3 regions of the Enterobacter sp. Taxon_8 genome follow, and region 2 is predicted to be linked to each of the others. Evidence: predicted binding sites of a transcription regulator. Region 2 holds the regulator's gene; each other region holds the start of a gene.
What was found. Region 2 encodes sigma-54, which starts transcription at its own class of promoters, with help from an activator protein. Its sites were predicted from a motif close to GTTGGCACANNTTTCGCTNT; they were not measured.

Region 1 (4,491 bases), 1.2 Mb from region 2:
TGCCCGCGGTCGACGCGCCCAGCGTAAAGGCGGAAAGCTTAACCAGAACATGATTCAGCCCCATTGAGCGGCAGGCAATTTCGTCTTCACGCAGCGCTTCCCACGCCCGACCAATCGGCATTCGCGTCAGGCGGTGCTTAATGTAGAGCACCAGCATCACCACCAGGAACAGCACCGCGTAGATAAAAATAAACTTCATGTTCGGGTTGTAGGTCAGGTGGAAAAATTCGTGGAAGGGCACGCCGCCTTCTTTCGCGCGTCGTCCAAATTCCAGGCCGAAAAAAGTGGGGGGAGGGGCCGACACGCCGTTGGGTCCGCCGGTGAAGGTCAGCCAGTTGTTCAGTATCAGGCGAATAATCTCCCCGAACCCGAGGGTGACGATGGCCAGATAGTCACCGTGCATGCGCAGTACCGGGAAACCGAGCAGGGCGCCTGCGGCGGCGGCCATGATCGCCGCCAGCGGCAGCATGCTCCAGAAGCCTAAGCCGAGATACTGGTACCCCAGCGCCAGACCGTACGCCCCAATCGCGTAGAACGCGACATATCCCAGATCCAGCAGACCGGCCAGACCCACGACGATGTTCAGCCCCAGACCGAGAAGCACGTAGATCAGCCCGAGAATGGCGACGGTCAGCACATATTTAGTGGCAACAAACGGAAAGCAAATCGCAAGAGCAATCACCAGAGGAATAATCCAGCGCATGCGGCTTTTGTATTCCGGTGGACGGACATATACGCCTGCGCTATCGGCTTCGAAGCGTGCCTGGAAACGGGCGCCCGCGGCGGTACCTAAAAAGGCGCTCAACAGAAAACGTCCGAGCATTACGGTGCCAACCATCCAGGCCAGGCGCTGCCCGGCGAAGGTAAAGCTGTACCCGTCCAGCACCACGCCCGCGATGGGACCGAAGATAATCAGCGCAACCAGCCCGGAAAAGATCGCGTCCAGCATGCAGCGTTTAAGTGAAAAGCCGTGTGATGTCATCATTCTCTCCTTCACACCTTGGCCACAACCGGGCGCCCGAGCAGTCCCTGGGGACGGAAAATAAGGATCATGACCAGCAGGCCGAACGAGAAGACGTCTTTATAGTCCGAGTTCACCATGCCCGAGAACTGGGCTTCCGCCACGCCCAGGATAAGGCCACCGAGCATGGCGCCAGGGAGGGAGCCGATGCCGCCGAGTACCGCCGCCGTAAAGGCTTTAATGCCGATCACGAACCCGACGTAGAAATCAAAGGTGCCGTAGTTCATGGTGATCAGTACCCCCGCCAGGCCCGCCATCGCCGCGCCGATAACAAAGACAAGCGAAATAATCCGGTCGGTGTTAATCCCCAGAATGGAGGCCATCTTACGATCCTGCTGGACCGCGCGGCACATTCGCCCCAGCCGGGTACGATTGATTATCCAGGTGAGCACCAGCATGCCGGCAAACGAGGCCAACAGAATAAACACTTTGGTGTAGGTTATCTGCACGAACCCGTCGCCCAGATGCAGGCGAATCACGCCGTCCAGCATGGTCGGCACCCCTTGCTGGCGCGGGCCCTGGCTCAGCTGCGCGTAGTTTTGCAGGATAAGCGACATCCCGATGGCGGAGATCAGCGGCGCCAGGCGCGTGGAGTTACGCAGCGGCTTGTAGGCGATACGCTCGATGGTCCAGCCGTACACCCCGGTGACCACAATCGTGAACACCAGCGTCCCGAGGATCAGCAGCGGGAAGGACTGCAGTCCGAAGAACGAGAGCAGCGCCAGGCCAATGGCGCAGAGATAGGCGGAAATCATATACACTTCGCCGTGGGCGAAATTAATCATGCCGATAATGCCGTACACCATGGTATAGCCGATGGCGATCAGGCCGTAGACGGAACCCAGCGTTAAGCCATTGATTAACTGTTGCAGGAAGAATGTACTCATCTTAGCGCGCTCGTTTTATAGGCCGCGCGAGACGCGCAGCCTGATGTTTATTACGCGCCGACGGGTAGGCCCGCCGACGTTGAGCGTGACTCCGTCCCGTTACTGCACTTCCTTATATTTTCCTTTGTCGTCCCACTGGTAAACAACGTAGTCAGACACTTTCAGATCGCCTTTGCTGTCCCAGGCTTTTTTGCCCATCACCGTGTCGACGGAATTGGCCTTCAGCCACTCGCTGGCTTTGGCAGAGTCCTTGCCGCCGGTGGCCTTGAAGGCCGCGGCAATGGCCTGTACGGAGGCATAGGAGTAAAGGGTGTAACCTTCCGGCTCGAATTTACCGGCGCGGAATTTCTCGATTACCGCTTTACCGTCCGGGATCAGGCGCGGGTCTTTACCGAAGGTCATGTAAATGCCGTTGGTGTACTGCGGGCCGCCCGCCGCGGTCACCATCTCCTCGTTGACGATACAGTCACCGGAGAAGAATTTGGCCTGCACGCCCTGTTCACGCATCTGGCGAACCAGCGGACCGGCTTCCGGGTGACAGCCACCGAAGAATACGACGTCCGGTTTTTGCGCGCCGATCTTGGTGACCAGCGCGTTAAAGTCTTTTTCACCGCGGGATAACCCTTCGTACATCACATCCTGAACCCCGCGTTTCGCCAGCGCCGCTTTGGTGGCGTCAGCCAGACCCTGACCATAGGTGTCTTTGTCGTGAATAATCACCACGCGCTTGGCTTTCAGCTTGTCGATGATGAAGTCGCTGGCAACCTGGCCCTGCTGGTCGTCGCGGCCGCACATGCGGAACATGTCGCTCATACCGCGTTCGGTAATCAGCGGGTTAGTGGAGCCGGGGGTAATCGCAATAATACCTGCGTCGCTATACACCTCGGAGGCGGGCATGGTGGAAGAGGAGCAGAAATGGCCGACCACGGCGTTGACTTTATCCTGGTCAACTAAACGGTTAGCGACGGCCACGGCCTGCTTGGGCTCGCAGGCATCATCCCCCTGAACCAGTTTGATCTTCTCGCCATTAATGCCGCCTGCGGCATTAATGTCTTCAGCGGCCTGCGTTGCGCCGTGCCAGTACTGATCGCCATAGGTGGCATTCGGACCCGTGAACGGCCCGGCCACGCCAATCACAATATCTGCCCGGGCGGAAAACGCCGTCACCAGGCAACCGGCCAACACAAGAGAAAGAGGAGTTCTGATAAATTTCAGCGACATTATTATGTTCCTTAGCAAAGAGGTTTTTGCACCACGGCGTAAACCCGAACGCCCGACGGCGCAGCCAATCCGAAACACGAGCAAGAACAAAATGCACTAAACGAACAAGATACAGACGGCATCCTGCATATTACGGCGAGATTTCCCTGCGCAGAGACGCGCGAAGAACGTTAAGCAAAAACGTTGCCAGAATGGTTAACCCATTGACGGGCATGTGACATGTTTGAGTATAGAGCGCCGCGTTATGCCGCCTTAGGGGAGGAGAAGAAATTACAGCGGAGATCACATATCGTTAACAATAAAGCCCATAAGTTGTGCAAAGGTCACGGTTTGCACGTTTTTGCAGCAATAAAGACCTAAACTTCAGCCCGGAGAGGGGTGAGATATGTGTTAGGATCGTTTCCTTTTTTGCAGGAGTATCAGCGATGACTGAAGGCCCATTGAATGAAAGCGAAATGGCGTGGCTTGAAGAGACGTTAATGTCTTACGGTCATGATGACGCGTCCGTGATTGACGTGTCCGAACTGGACGGCATGCTTACCGCAGTGCTTTCCGGTCCTGTTGTCGTTGAGCCAGATGCCTGGCTGGTGGCGGTGTGGGGGGGCGAGAAGTACATTCCGCGCTGGAAAAACGATCGTGAGATGAACCGTTTTATCGATCTCTGCTTTAAGCACATGAACGATATTGCCGAGCGTCTGAGCGAATACCCGGATCAGTTCGAACCGATGTTTGGCTATAACGATGTGGACGGTGAGAGTTATACCGTGGTGGAAGAGTGGTGCTATGGCTACATGCGCGGTGTGGCTCTGACGGACTGGTCAGCCTTGCCGGAAGCCCTGAAGGCCGATCTTGATGTGATTGCGCTGCACGGGACGGAAGAGAACAGCGACAAGCTGGATGAACTGTCCGAAGAGGAATATATCGCCAGCATCGAGAGCATCCAGCCTGCGGCGCTGCGCCTGTATAATTACTGGGTAAACAACCCGCAGCAGCCGGAAGCGAAGAAGCCGATTGTGAACGGCACGAAGGTCGGGCGTAACGATCCGTGTCCTTGCGGCAGCGGGAAGAAGTTTAAGAGCTGCTGTTTGCACTGAAACATTTTTGTGGCTTTGGTTCGTTCACCTTAAGACCAGTAGAAGGTAATACGTTCTTAACCTGTGAACGATATAAGGGGCCGTCGAGGCCCCTTATATGGCAAGGCGTAGCAGACCGAGAATAAGCTGAATGTCTATTGTTGCTCATCGAATATCTTTGATCTATACACCCCGAAGTGCTTAGTTGTATTCTTGTATTGTCATATATCTTTCTGGTGTTTATCTTTTCATTTAATTCATGAATGTTTATTTTGCGCTTATTTATGCG
Region 2 (4,491 bases):
AAGACCGCTGTGAAACCTTAGGAATTACCCATCTGTATCAGGGGCAGTCCGATAAGATGGCGGCGTTTAAGGATTTACTGGGTAAACTGGCTATCGCACCGGAAAACGTGGCCTACGTCGGGGACGATCTGATTGACTGGCCTGTGATGACTGAGGTCGGGCTGAGCATCGCCGTTGCCGATGCGCATCCGCTGCTGATCCCGCGCGCTGACTACGTTACCCACATCAACGGGGGCCGTGGTGCCGTCCGTGAAGTCTGCGATCTGCTCCTGCTGGCGCAGGGCAAGCTTGATGAGGCCAAAGGGCAATCGATATGAGTAAAACCAGACGCTGGATTATCATTTTGCTTTCGCTAGTCGCACTGGTATTGATTGGCGTGAACCTTGCCGATCGCGACGATACGCAAACAGAAGTGGTTAACAATAGCGATCCAACCTATAAAAGCGATCACAGCGAAACCGTGGTCTACAGCCCGGAAGGCGCGCTGAACTATCGCCTGATTGCCCAGCATGTTGAATATTTTTCAGATGACGGTATTTCGTGGTTTACCCAACCGGTGATGACCACATTCGATAAAGACAAAGTGCCGACGTGGTCAATTAAGTCAGATCGGGCCAAACTGACAAATGACCGTATGCTTTATCTGTACGGCCACGTTGAAGTCAACGCCCTGACCGCTGACTCGCAACTGCGAAAAATTACGACGGATAATGCCCAGATCAACCTGGTAACCCAGGACGTGACGTCGCAGGATCTGGTCACACTGTATGGCACAACATTTAATTCCAGCGGTTTGAGAATGCGCGGGAACTTACGCAGCAAGAACGCCGAGCTGATTGAAAAGGTTAGAACCTCCTATGAAATTCAAAACAAACAAACTCAGCCTTAAAGTAATTATCGCCAGCGCGATGCTGGTGACCAGTCTCCCCGCGCTTGCTGTAACGGGCGATACCGACCAGCCGATTCATATCGAGTCCGACACCCAGTCTCTCGATATGCAGGGTAACGTCGTCACCTTCACGGGTAACGTCGTCATGACCCAGGGCACCATCAAAATTAACGCTGACAAAGTGGTCGTGACCCGTCCGGGTGGCGAGCAGGGCAAAGAGATCATTGATGGTTACGGCAACCCGGCAACCTTCTACCAGATGCAGGACAATGGCAAGCCGGTAAAAGGCCGCGCCTCGCATATGCACTACGAGCTGGCGAAGGACCTGGTAATCCTGACCGGAAACGCGTATCTGGAACAGCTGGACAGCAACATTACCGGCGACCAAATCACCTATCTGGTGAAAGAGCAAAAAATGCAGGCCTCCAGCGAGAAAGGTAAACGCGTCACGACCGTACTGGTTCCGTCGCAGCTGCAGGACAAAGGCAAGGGCCAGGCCCCGGCACAGAAGAAGAGTAACTAATCCGTTATGGCAACATTAACTGCAAAAAACCTCGCGAAGGCCTATAAGGGCCGCCGTGTCGTAGAAGATGTCAGTTTGACCGTCAACTCTGGCGAAATCGTGGGGCTGCTTGGCCCTAACGGTGCGGGTAAAACGACAACCTTCTACATGGTCGTTGGCATTGTGCCGCGCGATGCCGGCAACATAATCATTGACGATGAAGACATCAGTCTTCTGCCGCTTCACGCGCGCGCGCGTCGCGGGATCGGCTATCTGCCGCAGGAAGCCTCCATTTTCCGTCGTCTTAGCGTTTACGACAACCTGATGGCGGTCCTGCAAATTCGTAACGATCTGACCAGCGAACAGCGTCAGGATCGTGCCAACGAGCTGATGGAAGAGTTCCACATTGAGCATCTGCGCGACAGCCTCGGTCAGGCACTCTCCGGGGGCGAACGTCGTCGCGTTGAGATCGCGCGTGCGCTGGCCGCAAACCCTAAATTTATCCTTCTGGATGAACCATTTGCGGGTGTTGACCCGATCTCGGTTATCGACATTAAACGTATCATTGAACACTTGCGCGACAGCGGGCTTGGCGTACTGATCACCGACCACAACGTCCGAGAAACGCTGGCCGTATGTGAACGCGCGTATATTGTGAGCCAGGGCAATCTGATCGCCCACGGTACGCCGCAGCAGATCCTCGAAGACGATCATGTTAAGCGCGTCTATCTTGGGGAAGACTTCAGACTCTGATAGGGTAGAGGTAACGTAACGCCGAACCGGAGAAAAATGCTCTGAACATGAAGCAAGGTTTGCAATTAAGGCTCAGCCAACAACTGGCGATGACGCCGCAGCTACAGCAGGCAATTCGCCTGTTGCAACTGTCCACGTTAGAACTTCAGCAGGAGCTCCAGCAGGCGCTGGACAGCAACCCCCTGCTGGAACAAACCGATCTTCATGACGAGGTAGATACTCAGCAGTCACAGGACACTGAAGCGCTTGATACCGCCGACGCACTCGAACAAAAAGAGATGCCCGACGAGCTTCCGCTGGATGCCAGCTGGGATGAAATCTACACCGCCGGAACGCCTTCCGGTACGCGTGCGGACTACCAGGATGATGAGCTACCGGTCTATCAGGGAGAAACCACTCAGTCGCTGCAGGATTACCTGATGTGGCAGGTGGAACTCACTCCCTTCTCCGATACCGACCGCGCGATTGCCACCTCAATTGTCGATGCCGTTGACGACACCGGCTATTTGACCGTCACGCTTGACGATATTCTGGAAAGCATGGGCGACGAAGAGATAGAGCTTGAGGAAGTTGAAGCCGTTCTGAAGCGCATCCAGCGTTTCGATCCGGTAGGCGTAGCCGCAAAAGATCTGCGCGACTGCCTGCTAATCCAGCTTTCTCAGTTCAGCAAAGAGACGCCATGGCTCGACGAGGCGCGCGTGATCATCAGCGATCACCTGGATCTGCTGGCGAACCACGATTTCCGCACCCTGATGCGCGTCACGCGCCTGAAAGAAGATGTGCTGAAAGAAGCGGTGAATCTGATCCAGTCACTCGATCCACGCCCGGGACAGTCAATCCAGACCAGCGAGCCTGAGTACGTTATTCCGGACGTGCTGGTCAGAAAACACAATGGCCGCTGGGTCGTTGAACTGAATTCAGACAGCATCCCTCGCCTGCAAATCAACCAGCAGTATGCCTCCATGTGCACCAGCGTGCGTAACGACTCCGACAATCAATATATTCGTAGCAATCTTCAGGAAGCGCGATGGCTGATCAAAAGTCTTGAGAGCCGAAATGATACGCTGCTACGCGTCAGCCGCTGTATTGTCGAACAGCAGCAGGCTTTCTTTGAGCAGGGCGAAGAGTATATGAAACCGATGGTGCTGGCGGATATCGCCCAGGCCGTCGAGATGCATGAATCAACCATTTCCCGTGTCACCACGCAGAAGTATCTGCACAGTCCACGCGGTATTTTTGAGCTTAAGTATTTCTTCTCCAGCCATGTGAATACCGAGGGCGGCGGCGAAGCGTCGTCAACGGCCATTCGTGCCCTGGTGAAGAAGTTGATCGCCGCGGAGAACCCCGCGAAGCCGCTAAGCGACAGTAAGTTAACCACCATGCTGTCCGATCAGGGTATTATGGTGGCACGTCGTACTGTTGCGAAGTATCGAGAGTCTTTATCCATTCCGCCGTCCAACCAGCGTAAACAGCTGGTCTGACACAACCGATAAGGAAGACACTATGCAGCTCAACATCACTGGACAAAACGTCGAAATTACTGAGGCTTTACGCGAATTCGTGAACGCGAAGTTTGCAAAACTCGAGCAGTATTTCGAAAGGATCAATCAGGTCTATATTGTGTTGAAAGTGGAGAAAGTGACTCATATCTCGGATGCCACCCTGCATGTTAACGGGGGTGAACTGCATGCCAGTGCGGAAGGGCAAGACATGTACGCTGCTATCGACGGCTTGATTGATAAGCTTGCGCGACAGCTCAATAAACATAAAGATAAACTGAAACAACACTAATTGTCCGGGCAGTTAACGGGTGCAGGACGGCCTGTTGTGAAACACAACAGGCCATTTGTACAGTTAGCGCTTAGGTGAAATTATGATGAACAACGATTCCGCTCTTCAACTGAGCAATGTCCTTAACCAGGAATGTACCCGCAGTGCGGTTCACTGCCAGAGCAAAAAACGTGCGCTGGAGATCATCAGTGAACTGGCTGCTAAACAGCTGGGCCTGCCGCCGCAGGTGGTGTTCGAAGCGATTCTGACCCGTGAAAAAATGGGCAGTACCGGTATCGGCAACGGCATCGCGATCCCACACGGCAAACTGGAAGAGGATACCCTGCGTGCCGTTGGTGTGTTTGTGCAGCTTGAAACACCCATCGCCTTCGATGCCATTGATAACCAGCCCGTCGATCTCCTTTTCGCGCTGCTGGTGCCTGCCGATCAGACGAAAACCCACCTGCATACGCTGTCGCTGGTCGCAAAACGTCTGGCCGATAAAACCATTTGCCGTCGACTGCGCTCGGCCCAAAGTGATGAAGAGCTCTACCAAATTATCACTGAAGCAGAAGGC
Region 3 (4,491 bases), 1.8 Mb from region 2:
TTCGTGCGCCAGCTCGACCATCACGTCCAGCACTTCGTTGATCATCTCTGGATCGAGCGCCGACGTTGGCTCATCAAACAGCATCGCCACCGGATCCATGCACAGCGCGCGGGCGATCGCCACACGCTGCTGCTGGCCGCCAGAAAGCTGCGCCGGGAACTTATCGGCATGCGCCGAGAGCCCAACGCGTTCCAGGAGCTTAAGGCCTTTCTCGCGCGACGCTTTTTTATCACGCTTAAGCACTTTTACCTGCGCCAGCGTCAGGTTCTCAATAATGGAGAGGTGTGGGAATAGCTCAAAATGCTGGAACACCATGCCAACGTGAGAGCGAAGCTGGGCGAGGTTGGTTTTCTTGTCGTTGACTTTGGTGCCGTTGACGACGATCTCACCCTGCTGGACCGGCTCCAGTCCGTTAACAGTTTTGATCAGCGTCGATTTACCGGAACCGGACGGCCCGCACACCACTACCACATCACCTTTTTTTACCTCGGTGGAGCAGTCGGTCAGCACCTGAAAGTGCCCATACCATTTAGAAACATTTTTCAGGGAAATCATTATACCGTCCTTTTCTTCAGCCAGCTGACCAACAGCGACGCGCTTAAACTAATCACAAAATAGACCGCACCCGCAAAGAGCACCATCTCAACCTGCGTACCATCACGTTCGCCGATGGTTGACGCGGTACGGAAAAAGTCTGCCAGACTCAGAACGTAGACCAGCGAGGTATCCTGGAACAACACGATACCCTGGGTAAGCAGGAGCGGAACCATGGCGCGAAACGCCTGCGGCAGAATAATGAGCTGCATGGACTGCCAGTGCGTCATCCCCAGGGCCAGCGCGGCGCTGGATTGCCCACGGGAGATACTCTGAATGCCCGCTCGGATAATCTCAGAGTAGTAAGCGGCCTCAAACATTGAGAACGCCACCATGGCGGAGATCAGACGGATATCGGTTTTCGGCGACAGCCCCAGCACGTTTTGCAGGAAGCCGGGCACAATCAGGTAAAACCACAACAGCACCATCACCAGCGGGATGGAACGGAACACGTTAACGTAGGCGGTTGCAAACCATGCGAGCGGCTTAAAGCTCGACAGGCGCATGACGGCCAGCAGGGTGCCCCAGACGATACCGACGATGATGGCAATGACGGTGATTTTTAAGGTAATCATCAGTCCATCAAGCAGGTAAGGCATGGATGGAACGACAGAACTCCAGTCAAATTCGTACATTATTTGCCCCCCATGTTGCCCGGCAGGCGAATTTTGCGTTCAACCAGGTTCATCACCAGCATGATGAAAGCGTTAATCAGAACATACGCGAGCGTGATCGCGGTGAAGGATTCCCACGCGTGAGCGGAGTAATCCAGCAGTTTGCCCGCCTGCGCGGCCATATCGACCAGGCCGATAGTCGAGGCGATGGCCGAGTTTTTCACCAGGTTCATCATCTCTGAGGTCATCGGTGGAACGATAACGCGGTAGGCGTTTGGCAGCAGCACGTAGCGGTAGGTTTGGGGCAGCGTCAGGCCCATCGCCAGGCCCGCATTTTTTTGTCCGCGCGGCAATGACTGAATGGCGGCACGCACCTGCTCGCAAACGCGCGCAGCGGTAAACAGCCCCAGACACATCATGGAGGAGACAAAAAACTGCACGTTCGGATCCAGTTCCGACTTGAACCACATGCCAATATTTTCCGGCAGCAGTTCCGGGATAACCAGATACCAGGTAAAGAATTGCACGATCAGCGGAACGTTACGGAACAGTTCCACATACAGGGTGCCAAGTGTTGAAAGAAAGCGGTTAGGGACGGTGCGCAGAATACCGAACAAAGAACCGACAAGAAACGCGATAATCCACGCCGTTATCGATAATGCCACGGTGACCTGAAAGCCGCTCCACAGCCAGCCAAGATAGGTGGTGTTGCCGAACGGGGCTTGTTGCAGGAATATGCCCCAGTTCCAGTCGATTGACATAATAAACTCCAGAAAAAAAAGGGTAGCAGCGCTACCCTCGAAGATTGGTGAGAAGCTCATTTTTCGCGCTGAGTGGGGAACGACCACTCAACGTATAGTCTGTCCATGCTTCCCGACAATCGAGAGGGCAGGAGATCCCGCCCCTGTTGTTCTAATTAGTTAAGAGCCTTGTCATTTGGAGATTTGAACAGCGCTTTCATGTCGTCAGACAGTTCAAAATTCATGTTCAGGTTTTTCGGTGGAATCGGGTTCTTGAACCATTTGTCGAACCATTTTTCCGCTTCGCCGGAGGTCTGCACCTGAGCGATGGTGTCATCGATCAGCTTTTTAAACTGCGGATCGTCTTTACGCAGCATACAGCCGTAGGCTTCTTTCGACTGCGCGGTACCGACGATATCCCAGTTGTCTGGTTTTTTCGCTTTCGCACGCTCGCCCGCCAGCAGGGCGTCATCCATCATAAATGCGACGGCACGACCGCTTTCCAGGGTACGGAAGGAGTCGCCATGGTCTTTCGCGCTGATGATGCGCATGTCCATTTTCTTCTCGTCGTTCAGCTTGTGGAGCAGCACTTCTGACGTGGTACCGGAGGTCACGACAACCGCTTTACCTTTCAGGTCAGCGAAGTCTTTGATCTCACCGCCTTTCTTCGTCAGCAGGCGGGTACCCACGACAAAGATGGTGTCAGAGAAAGCAGCCTGTTTCTGACGCTCCAGGTTGTTAGTGGTGGAGCCACACTCGAAGTCAAAGGTGCCGTTTTGCAGCAGTGGAATACGGTTCTGTGAAGTGATTGGGATCAGCTTCACCTGCAGGTCAGGTTTGTTCAGCTTTTTCTTCACGGCTTCAACGATGGCGTTGGAGTAATCCTGTGAATAGCCCACGACTTTTTGCGTGTTGTCGTAGTAAGAGAACGGGACAGAAGATTCACGGTGGCCGACCACGATAACGCCGTTTTTGGCAATCTTGTCGAGAGTACTGCCTGCTGCAGGCGCATCTTCAGCGTGAACCACGCCTGCAGACATTCCCATAACCAGCATTGCTGTGGCCAGTTTACGTAATTGCATACCCAACTCCTTTTTTATCAGCGCCAGCGACGCATTGATACCCATTGTGATGTTGTTATATCTCGCGCAATGCGAGTGCAGTGTTATGCAAGCTTGTTAACATTTAGTCTGGCTTAATGTAAAGATTTTGCTGCGTTATTGTTTATTTTTGCGAAGCGCGCCGCACCATTCAGAGGCAAATATCTCCCGTTGCACCGTTACGGTGCTGCCGGTGATCTACGCTGGTGCGACAAAGTTGCACGTTAAGCCAAACTGCGTTTACCTGAATAAACAAAGCAATAGGCGTGCCAGTTTTAAGATTTGGGAGGGATTGCCGGGTAAGGCGTAGCCGCCACCCGGCAACAGAAGGGAAGGTTATTTACGACGCTGGCGCAGGCTCATCAGCACCGCGCCAAAGCCGAATAGCGCGGTCAGGATCCACAGCGGCCAGTTGCCGGTGCGCGCATATGGAGTCAGGCCTGTGGTTGGCGTGACATTCGTGGTCAGCACCTCTCGGGTAAACTGCGGGATCATCGCCTGGATTTCACCCTGCGGACCAATCACGGCGGTGATGCCGTTGTTGGTGCTGCGCAGCAGCGGACGCGCCAGCTCCAGAGAGCGCATACGTGCCATCTGGAAGTGCTGCCACGGGCCGATAGACTTACCAAACCAGGCATCGTTGGAGATGGTCAGCAGATAGTCTGTATCAGGGCGGAAGTTATCACGCACCTGCTCGCCGAGGATGATTTCGTAGCAGATAGCCGCCGTCAGGGCTGCGCCGTGCGCGTGCAGCTGAGGCTGTACGTACGGGCCGCGGCTGAAGGAGGACATCGGCAGGTCGAAGAACGGGGCCAGCGGGCGCAGAATCGACTCCAGCGGGACAAATTCACCGAACGGCACCAGATGGTTCTTGTTGTACCGGTCAGTGGAGTGGTAGCTGTATTCGCTGTCTTTTCCGAGCGTAATGATGGTGTTGTAGGTGTCGTAGCGGTTCTGCTGATTCAGACGTGCATCGACAATCCCGGTGATTAGCGTGCTGCCACGCGAGAGCAGCAGGTCGTTCATCATGTTGAGGAACGGCTGCTGGTTGATCTCCAGATCGGGAATGGCAGACTCCGGCCAGATAATCAGCTGCGATTTACCCATCACCTCTTCGGTGGCGTTGGCGTAGATCTTCAGCGTGTTCAGCAGCTCTTTCTCGTCCCACTTCATGGACTGCGGGATGTTCCCCTGAACCATGGAAACCTGCATGGCGCGCGCGGGCTCAGGCGTGAACCACTGGATATAGCGCAGCGGGAAGGGCAGGGCGAACAGCACCAGCGCCACAACCAGCGGCTTCCAGCCGCGCGTGACCAGCGCCAGGACCAGCAGGCCGCTGACCACCATCAGCAGGAAGTTAATGGCCTCAACGCCCATGACCGGCGCCAGGCCCTTGAGCGGGCCGTCAATCTGACTGTAGCCGAACTGCAGCCACGGGAAGCC

Region 1: the regulator sigma-54 is predicted to act here: its motif matches at 3,301-3,320, upstream of AC4IBF_RS08145 (branched-chain amino acid ABC transporter substrate-binding protein).
Region 3: the regulator sigma-54 is predicted to act here: its motif matches at 3,303-3,322, upstream of AC4IBF_RS15655 (amino acid ABC transporter substrate-binding protein).

What each region holds. Positions count from the first base shown of each region.
Region 1 covers NZ_CM177989.1:1,717,653-1,722,143, forward strand. The annotation lists gene livM (high-affinity branched-chain amino acid ABC transporter permease LivM) at 1-982, opposite strand, end outside; gene AC4IBF_RS08140 (ABC transporter permease subunit) at 994-1,908, opposite strand; gene AC4IBF_RS08145 (branched-chain amino acid ABC transporter substrate-binding protein) at 2,008-3,129, opposite strand; gene AC4IBF_RS08150 (YecA/YgfB family protein) at 3,555-4,223, shown strand.
Region 2 covers NZ_CM177989.1:520,634-525,124, reverse strand. The annotation lists gene kdsC (3-deoxy-manno-octulosonate-8-phosphatase KdsC) at 1-317, shown strand, start outside; gene lptC (LPS export ABC transporter periplasmic protein LptC) at 314-889, shown strand; gene lptA (lipopolysaccharide ABC transporter substrate-binding protein LptA) at 858-1,412, shown strand; gene lptB (LPS export ABC transporter ATP-binding protein) at 1,419-2,144, shown strand; gene rpoN (RNA polymerase factor sigma-54) at 2,192-3,625, shown strand; gene hpf (ribosome hibernation promoting factor) at 3,648-3,935, shown strand; gene ptsN (PTS IIA-like nitrogen regulatory protein PtsN) at 4,018-4,491, shown strand, end outside.
Region 3 covers NZ_CM177989.1:3,278,334-3,282,824, reverse strand. The annotation lists gene AC4IBF_RS15670 (amino acid ABC transporter ATP-binding protein) at 1-555, opposite strand, end outside; gene gltK (glutamate/aspartate ABC transporter permease GltK) at 555-1,229, opposite strand; gene gltJ (glutamate/aspartate ABC transporter permease GltJ) at 1,229-1,969, opposite strand; gene AC4IBF_RS15655 (amino acid ABC transporter substrate-binding protein) at 2,125-3,030, opposite strand; gene lnt (apolipoprotein N-acyltransferase) at 3,385-4,491, opposite strand, start outside.